2 regions of the Provencibacterium massiliense genome follow, and region 2 is predicted to be linked to the other one. Evidence: riboswitches for the same ligand, from Rfam matches in the RefSeq annotation. Region 2 holds a riboswitch; the other holds the start of a gene.

Region 1 (4,971 bases), 480 kb from region 2:
GCTATGAGGCCAAAAAGCTGGATTCCATGGTGGACGAAACGGTAAGGCTCCTTTTTGCGAGAATCAAGGCAGTCCCGGCAAAAAGCTTTATCTCGCGGCAGTTAGAGAAACAATTGGGCCAAAATGAAGAGCGGCTCAAACGGGTGCGAAAAGAAAATACAAAAGCCTCCGTAGAGCTTGAATCCTACAAATCCGAGGTTTTGAAGGTTATTCGGGGAACAAGCTCCTTTAGCCGGGAGCTGTTGAGAGAACTGATCGAGAAGTCTGAAAAGCAAGTTCAAGAAACAAGGACGAAGATCGAAGAGATTGAAAAGACGGCGGCTGATCTTGCTGGTGCCATAGCCCGAGCGAACGAGCAGTATCATCAAGTGCTTGACTGGTCGGAGCTCTACGACAAGAGCACGACAGAAGCTAAGAAGATGATCCTTGCCCAACTGATCGACCGGGTGACGATCAAGAAGGGGTATCAGCTGGATATCGCGTTCAGCGTGAGCTATGAGCAATTTATGGAGGTGTGTAAAACAAGGGAGAAAAAGGCGCAAATAGAGCAGGAGCAGCCCACTCCCAAAAAGAAAAAGAATCTTGAAATGGTTCGGTAAAAGGAACCCCCGAGGAAGTATCTGCTTCCTCGGGGGTTCTCCTCCATAGTGAAAATGTGTCCCATTGTGGGACACATTTTGGAGTGGTACACAGTGTTGGCATAGGAGTTCTCAATTTAGGGGTTCAGACCCCAAAAACAAGGATGGAAAAGCCTTCAAGGTATCCTGATACCTTGAAGGCGGCTCAGAGGTCCAAATTTGGGGTCTAGACCCCATTTGCGGGAGCGCAAAATGCGTTTTTTGATCCCAGCTTAGGGTAAAGGAAAACACCTGCGAAACCATTAAGATTTCACAGGTGCTTGGTGGAGACGAAGAGGATCGAACTCTCGACCTTACGGATGCGAACCGTACGCTCTCCCAGCTGAGCTACGCCCCCAGATTTGATGTGATTCGGTTTTTGTGGGGCGTGGCATAGAACTGCCGCCTTCGCTCTCCCAGCTGAGCTACGCCCCCAGATTTGATGTGATTCGGTTTTTGCAGGGCGTGGCATAGAACTGCCGCCTTCGCTCTCCCAGCTGAGCTACGCCCCCAGATTTGATGTGATTCGGTTTTTGCGGGGCGTGGCATAGAACTGCCGCCTTCGCTCTCCCAGCTGAGCTACGCCCCCACAGCAAAAATTATTATATCATAATGAGTCGGAGTATGCAAGAGGTTCAAAGGAAAAAATATTTAAAATTCTTTCTATATCGTTAAAAGAGCAATCCGGTACGATACATATTGTTTTTGCGTCGAATCATGCTTGACAACCCTTCGGGATTAGACTAAAATTTTAAATGGTTCAGTCCGGATATGGATTGGGGGAAGACGGGTGAAATTCCCGCGCAGGTCCGCTGCTGTGATTGCCCAGCCTCGTTCCAAAATGCCACTGGGATTTCCCGGGAAGGCGGGAGGAGGCGCGAAAGGCTAAGCCAGAATATCCCGCCCATATTTTATGCATACCTCTCTGCGGGAATCCGGAGTGTGTGGCGAAAGGCTGGTTAAGGCCTTTTTTTGGTGTTTCGCCGTCCGATTGCCCAAGGTATTTGGGCCGGGCGGCTTTATTATTTGTCGGAAGGGGTAGCTTATGCCCGTCAAGGAGTTGCGCCATGGATACACCACCGGCACCTGTGCGGCCGCAGCGGCAAAGGCGGCGGCCCTTCTTCTGCTTACGGGGGAGGCGTCCGCCGAAATTTGTCTGCCGCTCCCGGGCGGCGGACAGGTCATCCTTCCGGTCTGCAGTGCCGTGTTGGAGGACCAATCGGCCGGTTGTGCGGTGCGCAAGGACAGCGGCGACGACCCCGATGTGACCGACGGCGTCCTGGTTTTCGCGGAGGTTTCGAGGATCCCCACCGGCTTTACAGTCGACGGGGGAGAAGGAATCGGACGGGTAACGAAAGCCGGGCTGTCCTGCCCGGTCGGCAGTGCGGCGATCAACCCGGTGCCCCGCCAAATGATCACGCGCTCCCTCGAGGAAGCCGCTGGGAAGGCCGACTACAGAGGCGGTCTTGCGGCAATCATTTCAATCCCGGGCGGGGAGGCGCTCGCGCACAGGACCTATAACCCCCGCCTCGGGATCGAGGGCGGCCTCTCAATACTGGGCACGAGCGGGATCGTGGAGCCAATGAGCGAACGCGCCCTGATCGACACCATCCATGTGGAGATGGACGTGCTGCGCGCGGCGGGCGTGAGGACCCTGATCCTTACACCGGGAAATTATGGGGAAACCTTCCTGCGTGAGAAGCTGGGATTTGATCTTGGCCGGGCGGTCAAGTGCTCAAACTTTGTCGGTGAGGCGCTGGATTATGCTGTCCAGCTCGGCTTTGCCGGAATTCTGCTCGTCGGGCATATGGGGAAGCTGTGCAAGCTCGCGGGCGGGATCATGAACACCCATTCCCACGTCGCGGACGCCCGCATGGAGCTGATTGGAGTCCATGCCGCCCTCTGCGGTGCCGGGCGGGAAGTAGTCGAGAAGATCATGGACAGCCTCACTACCGACGAGGCGGTGCGGATTCTGGATGAAGCGGAGATAAAAGACGAGGCGCTGCGCTCGCTGACCGGCCGGGTCGAATACCATTTGAAAGCAAGGGTGGGGGAAGACATTCCCACAGGGGCGATCCTCTTTTCCAACCGGTACGGCGTCCTCGGCCGGACGGCGCTGGCGGACGCCCTTTGCAGGCAGATCAGACGGGAGGAGAGAGCATGATGAAGGGAACGGGAACACTCTATGGCGTGGGGGTCGGCCCGGGAGATCCGCGGCTGCTCACCTTCCGCGCGGCGGAGATCATTTGCGGCAGCCCCGTGTTGGCGGTGCCCGGCTCGGGCTCGGATTCCAGGGCCGCCTATGAGATCGCGAAGGCCGCCCTGCCGCAGGTCGGGAGGAAAGAGCTGTTGATCCTCTCCATGCCGATGGTTAAGGATGCGGACGAATTGGAACGCAGCCACAACCGCGCGGCCCTACAGCTTGCAGAGCGCCTGCAAGCCGGACAGGATGTCGCCTTCCTAACCCTGGGGGACCCGAGCATCTATTCCACCTACGCCTACCTGCACCGGCGGGTGCAAAAGATGGGCTTTGCGGTAGAGATGATCCCCGGGGTGTCCTCGTTTTGTGCGGCGGCGGCGAAGCTGGGGGAGGCGCTGGTTTCGGGCGGGGAGGCGCTGCACCTGCTCCCCGCCTCCTACGGCGTCAAAGAGGGCCTTTGCCTCGGCGGCACCCGCGTGCTGATGAAGGCAGGGCGCGAGCTGCCCGAGGTGCTGCATCTGCTGCACGAGCGGGGAGAGAGGGCCATGCTGGTACAAAATTGCGGGATGGAAAACGAGCGGGTTTGCCGCCGGTTGGAGGGAAAGGTCCCGCCAGACTACTTCACCATCCTGATCGTGAAGGAGGAAGGGGAATGATCCATTTTGTCGGCGCCGGGCCCGGCGCGCCGGACCTGATCACGGTGCGCGGGCAGAGGCTGGTGCGGCAGGCGGATGTGATCGTCTATGCGGGTTCGCTGGTCAACGAGGAAATCCTCAAAGAGGCGAAGGCGGGGTGCGCAATCTACAACAGCGCCTCGATGACCCTCGAGGAGGTGCTCGAGGTGCTGCTAAAGGCTGAGCGCACCGGGCGAAGCGCCGTGCGCCTGCACACCGGCGACCCCTGCCTTTATGGGGCCATCCGCGAGCAGATGGACGCCCTCGAAAGAGAGGGAATCGAATATGACTATACGCCGGGGGTCAGTTCGTTCTGCGCCGCGGCCGCGGCGCTGGAGGCGGAATATACCCTGCCTGGGGTCTCCCAGACGGTGATCATCACCCGCCTGGCGGGGCGCACCCCGGTGCCGCAGGCGGAGAATCTGGAGAGCCTTGCTTCGCATCGGGCGAGCATGGTGGTCTTTCTCAGTGTCAAGGAGACGGGGGAGGTCTGCCGCCAGCTGATCGAGGGCGGATATCCGCCCGACACCCCGGCGGCGATCGTCTATAAGGCGAGCTGGCCGCAGGAGAAGACGGTGCGCGGGACCCTCGATACCCTGCCCGCGCTCGCTGCACAGGAGGGGATCGAAAAGACCGCGCTGATCACGGTGGGCGGTTTTTTAGGGGGAGAATACGAGCGCTCGAAGCTCTACGACCCCTCCTTTTCACATGGCTGCCGGCAGGCGCAAAAAGATTGATCGCGGGGGAGGGAGAGCGGATGAAGCTGCGCATGCTCGCCTTTACCGGCCGGGGGGCGCGGCTTTGCCGCGCCCTCGCTACAGCGCTGGCCGGGACCGGATATGACTGCGAAGCCTTTGCGGGCGGCCGCGCCGCCCGCGAGGCGGGGATGCCGCCGCTGCCCGGAAGCCTGCAGGACTTCGCGGGACAAGCCTTCCGGGAGTGCGGGGGACTGATCTTCGTCGGCGCGTGCGGGATCGCGGTGCGCGCCATCGCACCCCATCTGCGGGATAAGTTTACCGACCCGGCGGTGCTGGTAATAGATGACAGGGGACGGTATGTCATCCCTCTCCTCAGCGGACACGTTGGGGGAGCCAACGAGTTGGCGAAGACCGTGGCCGGAGCGCTCGGCGCCACCCCGGTGATCACCACCGCCACCGACGTGAACGATCTCTTTTCGGTGGATGCTTGGGCGAAGCGCGAGGATCTCCATCTTGCCGGGCGGCAGGCCGCAAAGGAAGTGTCCGCGCGGCTTTTAGACTGCAAAGAGGTTTTCCTTTACAGCGATTTTGCAATCGATGGCCCGCTTCCCGGCGGTGTCGTTCTCTCGGATAAGGGGGAGTGCGGGATCTGCCTCTCCCTGGATGAAAATAAAAATCCCTTTTCCTGTACGCTGAACCTGGTCCCCCGCCTGGTCACGGCCGGGATCGGCTGCCGCAAGGGGACTTCGGGCCGGCAGATCGAGGAGCAGGTATGCGCGGCG
Region 2 (4,971 bases):
CTGGATAAACTGGGAGGAGAGATGCGCGTTCATATGTTGCAGCTGCCCGGGCGTTGCGACCCGAAAGGGGCTTTGCGCGCTGCCGTCCCCGGCATAGTAGGCCCCGGCCGTCCCGGCGGGGCAGCCGCAGCTGGGCGCTGTCTCAAAGGTCTTGACCGCCGCCGCCTCCCGGTCCAGCCCCGCGCGCCCGGGTGCAACGTGCACCGTGACCGCCAGCGTCCAGGTGTCCGGCCCGGCGGGATCGTAGCGCAGCGGCAGATGGATCACCACCTGCGAGGCCGGCGTGACCGTCACCTTCGCCGTCACCTCGGGCGCGCCGGCGGCGGCAGGGCCCTCATAGAGCGCGAAGGTGTAGTCCTGCGTCCGCGGCGAACGGGTGAAGGGGATGTCCACCCCGTAGTCGCAGCTGTAGCCGTCCTGCACCGCGACCGTCACCCCCGCGGCCGCAAAGGCCGCCGCGCCCGCCGGCAGGGCGCATGGAAAAGAGCAGAGCAGGCAGAGGCTCAGGAACACTGCCGGGATTTTGTTTTTCATCGGTTGCCCTCCCTTTGACCGCCAGTAACGATTTCTAACGATCCCCATCCGCCGGGGAGAGGATAAATTGGCGGCAAATTCCTTGCAAAACATCCCAGAAGAGGATATAATTAGAAAAAATTCTCCTCTTTTTCCGGCTTGTGGGAAAAGGTGGAGCTCCGAAAGCAAAAAACGGACCGTTAGAAATCGTTTCTAACGGTCCGTTTCAATTTTAATCGATTCTTTTTACAGGCAATCCCAGTCGCCGGCTAGAGCACCGGCAGCTCAAACCAGAAGGTGCTCCCCTTGCCGGGCGTGCTCTCCACCCCGTAGTCGGCGTGGTGCAGCTCCAATATGCCCCGCACGATCGAGAGCCCCAGCCCGCTGCCGACGGCGGCGCGCTTATGGGCCTTGTCCACCTTGTAGTACCGGTCCCAGATCAGCGGCAGCTCGTCAGCCGCGATCCCCGCGCCGTTGTCGATCACCTCGAGTCGCACCCTGCCCTCATGAACGGTCTGGCGCACGATGATGGACTTGTCCTCGCCGGTATAGTTGATGGCGTTGTTGATGAGGTTGTAAATTACCTGCGAGAGTCGCACCTCGTCGGCGTTCACCATCACTTCCGCACCGTAGTCGAAGCGGATCTGATAGCCCTCCTGCCCGGTCAGCTTGCCGTACCGCCCGATGATCTCGCGCACCAGCGCGGTCAGACTGAACTCGCCCGGGGCCAGTTCCTGGGTGCCGGACTGGAACTTGGAGATGTCCAGAACATCGCTGACCAGGGTGCTCAGGCGGTTGGCCTCGTCAATGATGATCTGCACATTCTCCGGGGTATTCTCCCCCGGCAGGTCGCGCATCACCTCGGCATAGCCGGTGATCATGGTCAAAGGGGTGCGCAGGTCGTGTGAGATGTTGGCGATCAGCTCGCGGCGCAGCTGCTCGACCTTGGAAAGCTCCTTGGCGGCGTAGTTGAGGGTGTCGCTCAGCTCGCTGACCTCGCGGTAGCCCCGCCCGCCAAAGCGGGTGTCGTAGCGGCCACGGGCCAGCTCCTTGGCGCTGTCGTTGATGGAGATGATGGGCTCTGCGACCCGCCGGGAGAGCAGCAGCGCGATAAAGAGCGAGAGCACGAGCAGGATGACCGTGATATAGCCGAGCTGGACGCGCAGGGTCTCCACCGTCGCATTGATCGGGGAGATAACCGAATTTAACAGGATGATCGCGTCGGTGCCGTCCGCGAAGGTGACGATCTCGGCGTGGATCATGCTGCGCATGACGACCTCCCGCTTCTTTTTATAGCCCCGGCGGTCCTTCTCCCAGTTCTCTTCCCCGCCGTCCCCGTCCTGCTTGTCGCGCATGGCCTCGTGCGGAGGAAGGACGAAATCGGTCGAAAAGGTCTCAAAGGCCGTCCCGCCGTTCCCCTCGGCCTTCTCGAAGCACTGCTCCACGAGCGCCTGGGCCGGGAGCTTGTGGATCATGCAGTCCGGGCGGATGTCCACCGAATAGAGCTCCTCCCCCTGTGTGGAGAGAATCCTCACACAGATGTCGTCCCGGTTGGCAATCCCCTCGAGGTAGGATTGCAGGTCGCTGTCGTCAATATTCTTGGCTATGCTTTCGGAGGCGCTTTTGATCGCTCGGGTTTTGATCGCCTGGTAGAAGCTGTCCAGAAAAACGATCTGGAAGAGCCAGAGCAGCACCAGCAGCGCCCCGACAAAGGCGCTGAGATAGGCGAACACCTTCCATTTGATGCTGAGCTCTTTTCGCTTATTCTTCAAAACGGTATCCCACCCCTCGCAGCGTGACGATATGGCCGCTGTAGCCGCCGAGCGTGCGGCGCAGCAGCTTGATGTGGGTGTCGAGCGTGCGGTCGTCCCCATAGAAATCATAGCCCCACACGTCGCTGATCAGCTTTTCGCGCGTCAGGGCGATCCCGCGGTTCTTGACCATGTAAAAGAGCAGGTCATATTCCTTGGGGGACATGTCTACACGCTCCGAGTCGATGGTCACCACCCGCCCGGTAAAGTCCACCGTCAGCCCGCCGATCGAAACGATTTCCCGCTGCGGCTCCCCGTCCCCCCGCGCGCTGCGCTTTAGGATGGCCGAAACGCGCATCATCAGCTCCTTGGGCGAAAAGGGCTTGACCACATAGTCGTCCACCCCCAGCTCGAAGCCGTGGATTTTGTCGTATTCCTCACCGCGCGCCGAGAGCATCAGCACCGGGGTGTCGCAGAACTTGCGGATCTCCCGGCAGGCAGAAAAGCCGTCGAGCTCGGGCATCATCACGTCCATGATGATGATGTCGAACGCTTCGCTGCGGCAGACCTCCACCGCCTCCATCCCGTCCTGTGCCTCGCTGACCTCGTGCCCCTCGAACACCGCGTATTTTTTGATCATGGTACGAATTTTCTCTTCGTCGTCCACCACCAGGATCCTGTACATGTCATCCCTCCGCCACAACTCTGTCCTTTTCTGATGATACCATAATTCATTATAAAAAGCGACTGTGACGGATTTGTGATGAAACCGTGAAAACTGGCCAAAAAACCGCGGCGCGCTTCTGGCGCGGATTGACAAGGGTGCAGCGCGATGCTATACTGTCCCTGAACTGAATAGCGGGAATGGGCCATGGAAGCTGGGTGAGAATCCCACGCAAGGCCGTTGCTGTATTTCGCCGTCGTTTCCGGCATGCGCCACTGAAATCTTTTTGGGAAGGCGCCGGTCACGGCATCCGATTATGGATGCAAGCGATAAGCCAGAATACTTGCCTGTTCCCGGCCGCGCAAAGCGGCACGTGCAGCCCTGCGGACACCGGGGTCCTGGACATATGTGAGGCATACCGAGGGTATGTCTTCTATCTGTGCTCAGACCAAGCGCCTGCGGGGGATCCGCGGGCGCTTTTTATTGCCCTTTCGCGGGCCGTCTGTCCGGCCCGCCGGCAAATAGGCTAAGGAGCTTGAAAGAAAGGAACGAATAGAAAATGAAGAAGAACGTCAAAAAGATCACCGCTTTGATCCTGGCCCTTTCCATGTCCCTGCTGGCCATGGCGGGCTGCTCCGGCACCCAAGCGGATTCCTCAAGTGAAAGCGGGGCTCCCGAGGCGGGCCCGGCCGCCGGGAGCGAGGAGGAGAGCTCCTCCACCGCCGAATCCTCCGCCGCTGCGGACAAGGCCCTGCTGGTGGTCAGCTTCGGCACCAGCTACAACGACAACCGCGACCTGACCATCGGCGGGGTCGAAAACGCGCTGCAACAGGCGTTCCCCGAATATGAGGTGCGCCGCGCGTTCACCAGCCAGATCATCATCGACAAGCTGAAGGAGCGCGACGGCCTGTCCATCGACAATGTGACCGAGGCGATGGACCGCCTGGTCGCCGACGGCGTTCGGGAGGTCGTGGTGCAGCCCACCCATGTGATGAGCGGCTATGAATACGACGACGTCGTCGCCGAGGTCACCCCCTATCAGGACAAGTTTGATTCCCTCAAAGTCGGCCGGCCGCTGCTGGATGCCGACGCGGACTACGACGAGCTTGCCGCCGCCATCACCGCTGCGACGAAGGAGTATGACGCCGAGGGCACCGCCATCGTGTTCATGGGCCACGGCACCGAGCACGAGGCCAACGCCGCCTATGCGAAGCTCCAGGAGCACATAAGCGCCGCCGGCCACGGCAATTACTTTATCGGCACGGTCGAGGCCACGCCTTCTCTTGACGACGTTCTGGCGCTCGTCAAAGACTCCGGCGCCGGCAAGATCGTCCTCCTGCCGCTGATGATCGTTGCGGGCGACCACGCCAACAACGACATGGCGGGCGATGAGGAGGGCTCCTGGAAAAATGTCTTCGAGCAGGAGGGCTTCGAGGTCGAGTGCGTCCTCAAGGGCCTCGGCCAGTACGAGTCGGTTCAGAAGATGTTCGTTACGCACGCAAAGGCGCTGATTGCAAAGTAACCGCCGGCGCCCGGGCACCCCGCGAACGGCTTTGACAACCGCGCCGCGACGGGGTAAAATACAAACAACGATATTTGAACATTTTTCGGCAAATTGCCGCCTTATAAGGAGAACGTCTGCATGAAAAAAAGTCATATCCTGCTGGCCGCCCTGCTGGCTTGTATCCTCGCCGCCGGGTGCTCCCCCAAGACCCCGGCCCCCGAGGGCGCGCCGAGCGCGCCGGTTTCGAGCGCAGAGAGCGCCAATGAGAGCGGGGCGGACGCCTCCTCAGAGAGCGAGAGCCAGCCCGCCGAAGAGGAAAAACCGGAGCCGGTCTACGCCAGCCAGATCAAAGAGGGTACATACAAAATCGAGGTCTCGTCCAGCTCGTCGATGTTCCGCATCGTCGATGCGCAGCTCACCGTGGCAGGCGCAGAGATGTCGGCCCTGCTGACCCTCAGCGGCACCGGCTATGAAAAGCTCTACCCCGGCACCGCCGAGCAGGCGCTCGCCGACACGGACGAGAAGTGCATCTACTTCGT

The links. Region 2 has a riboswitch for cobalamin ahead of B5477_RS09705 (sirohydrochlorin cobaltochelatase). Riboswitches for the same ligand answer to the same signal wherever they lie in the genome.
Region 1: it holds a riboswitch for cobalamin, as region 2 does, so the genes downstream of both, cbiD (cobalt-precorrin-5B (C(1))-methyltransferase CbiD) here and B5477_RS09705 (sirohydrochlorin cobaltochelatase) in region 2, are expected to answer to the same signal.

The regions. Positions count from the first base shown of each region.
Region 1 is NZ_FWCH01000012.1:487,942-492,912, forward strand. Features, by position in the region: gene B5477_RS07365 (recombinase family protein) at 1-599, shown strand, start outside; tRNA gene B5477_RS07370 (tRNA-Ala) at 900-975, opposite strand; cobalamin riboswitch at 1,358-1,539, shown strand; gene cbiD (cobalt-precorrin-5B (C(1))-methyltransferase CbiD) at 1,663-2,781, shown strand; gene cobI (precorrin-2 C(20)-methyltransferase) at 2,778-3,473, shown strand; gene cobM (precorrin-4 C(11)-methyltransferase) at 3,470-4,228, shown strand; gene B5477_RS07390 (cobalt-precorrin 5A hydrolase) at 4,249-4,971, shown strand, end outside.
Region 2 is NZ_FWCH01000012.1:963,487-968,457, forward strand. Features, by position in the region: gene B5477_RS09690 (hypothetical protein) at 1-534, opposite strand, end outside; gene B5477_RS09695 (sensor histidine kinase) at 783-2,285, opposite strand; gene B5477_RS09700 (response regulator transcription factor) at 2,275-2,949, opposite strand; cobalamin riboswitch at 3,114-3,293, shown strand; gene B5477_RS09705 (sirohydrochlorin cobaltochelatase) at 3,488-4,450, shown strand; gene B5477_RS09710 (hypothetical protein) at 4,571-4,971, shown strand, end outside.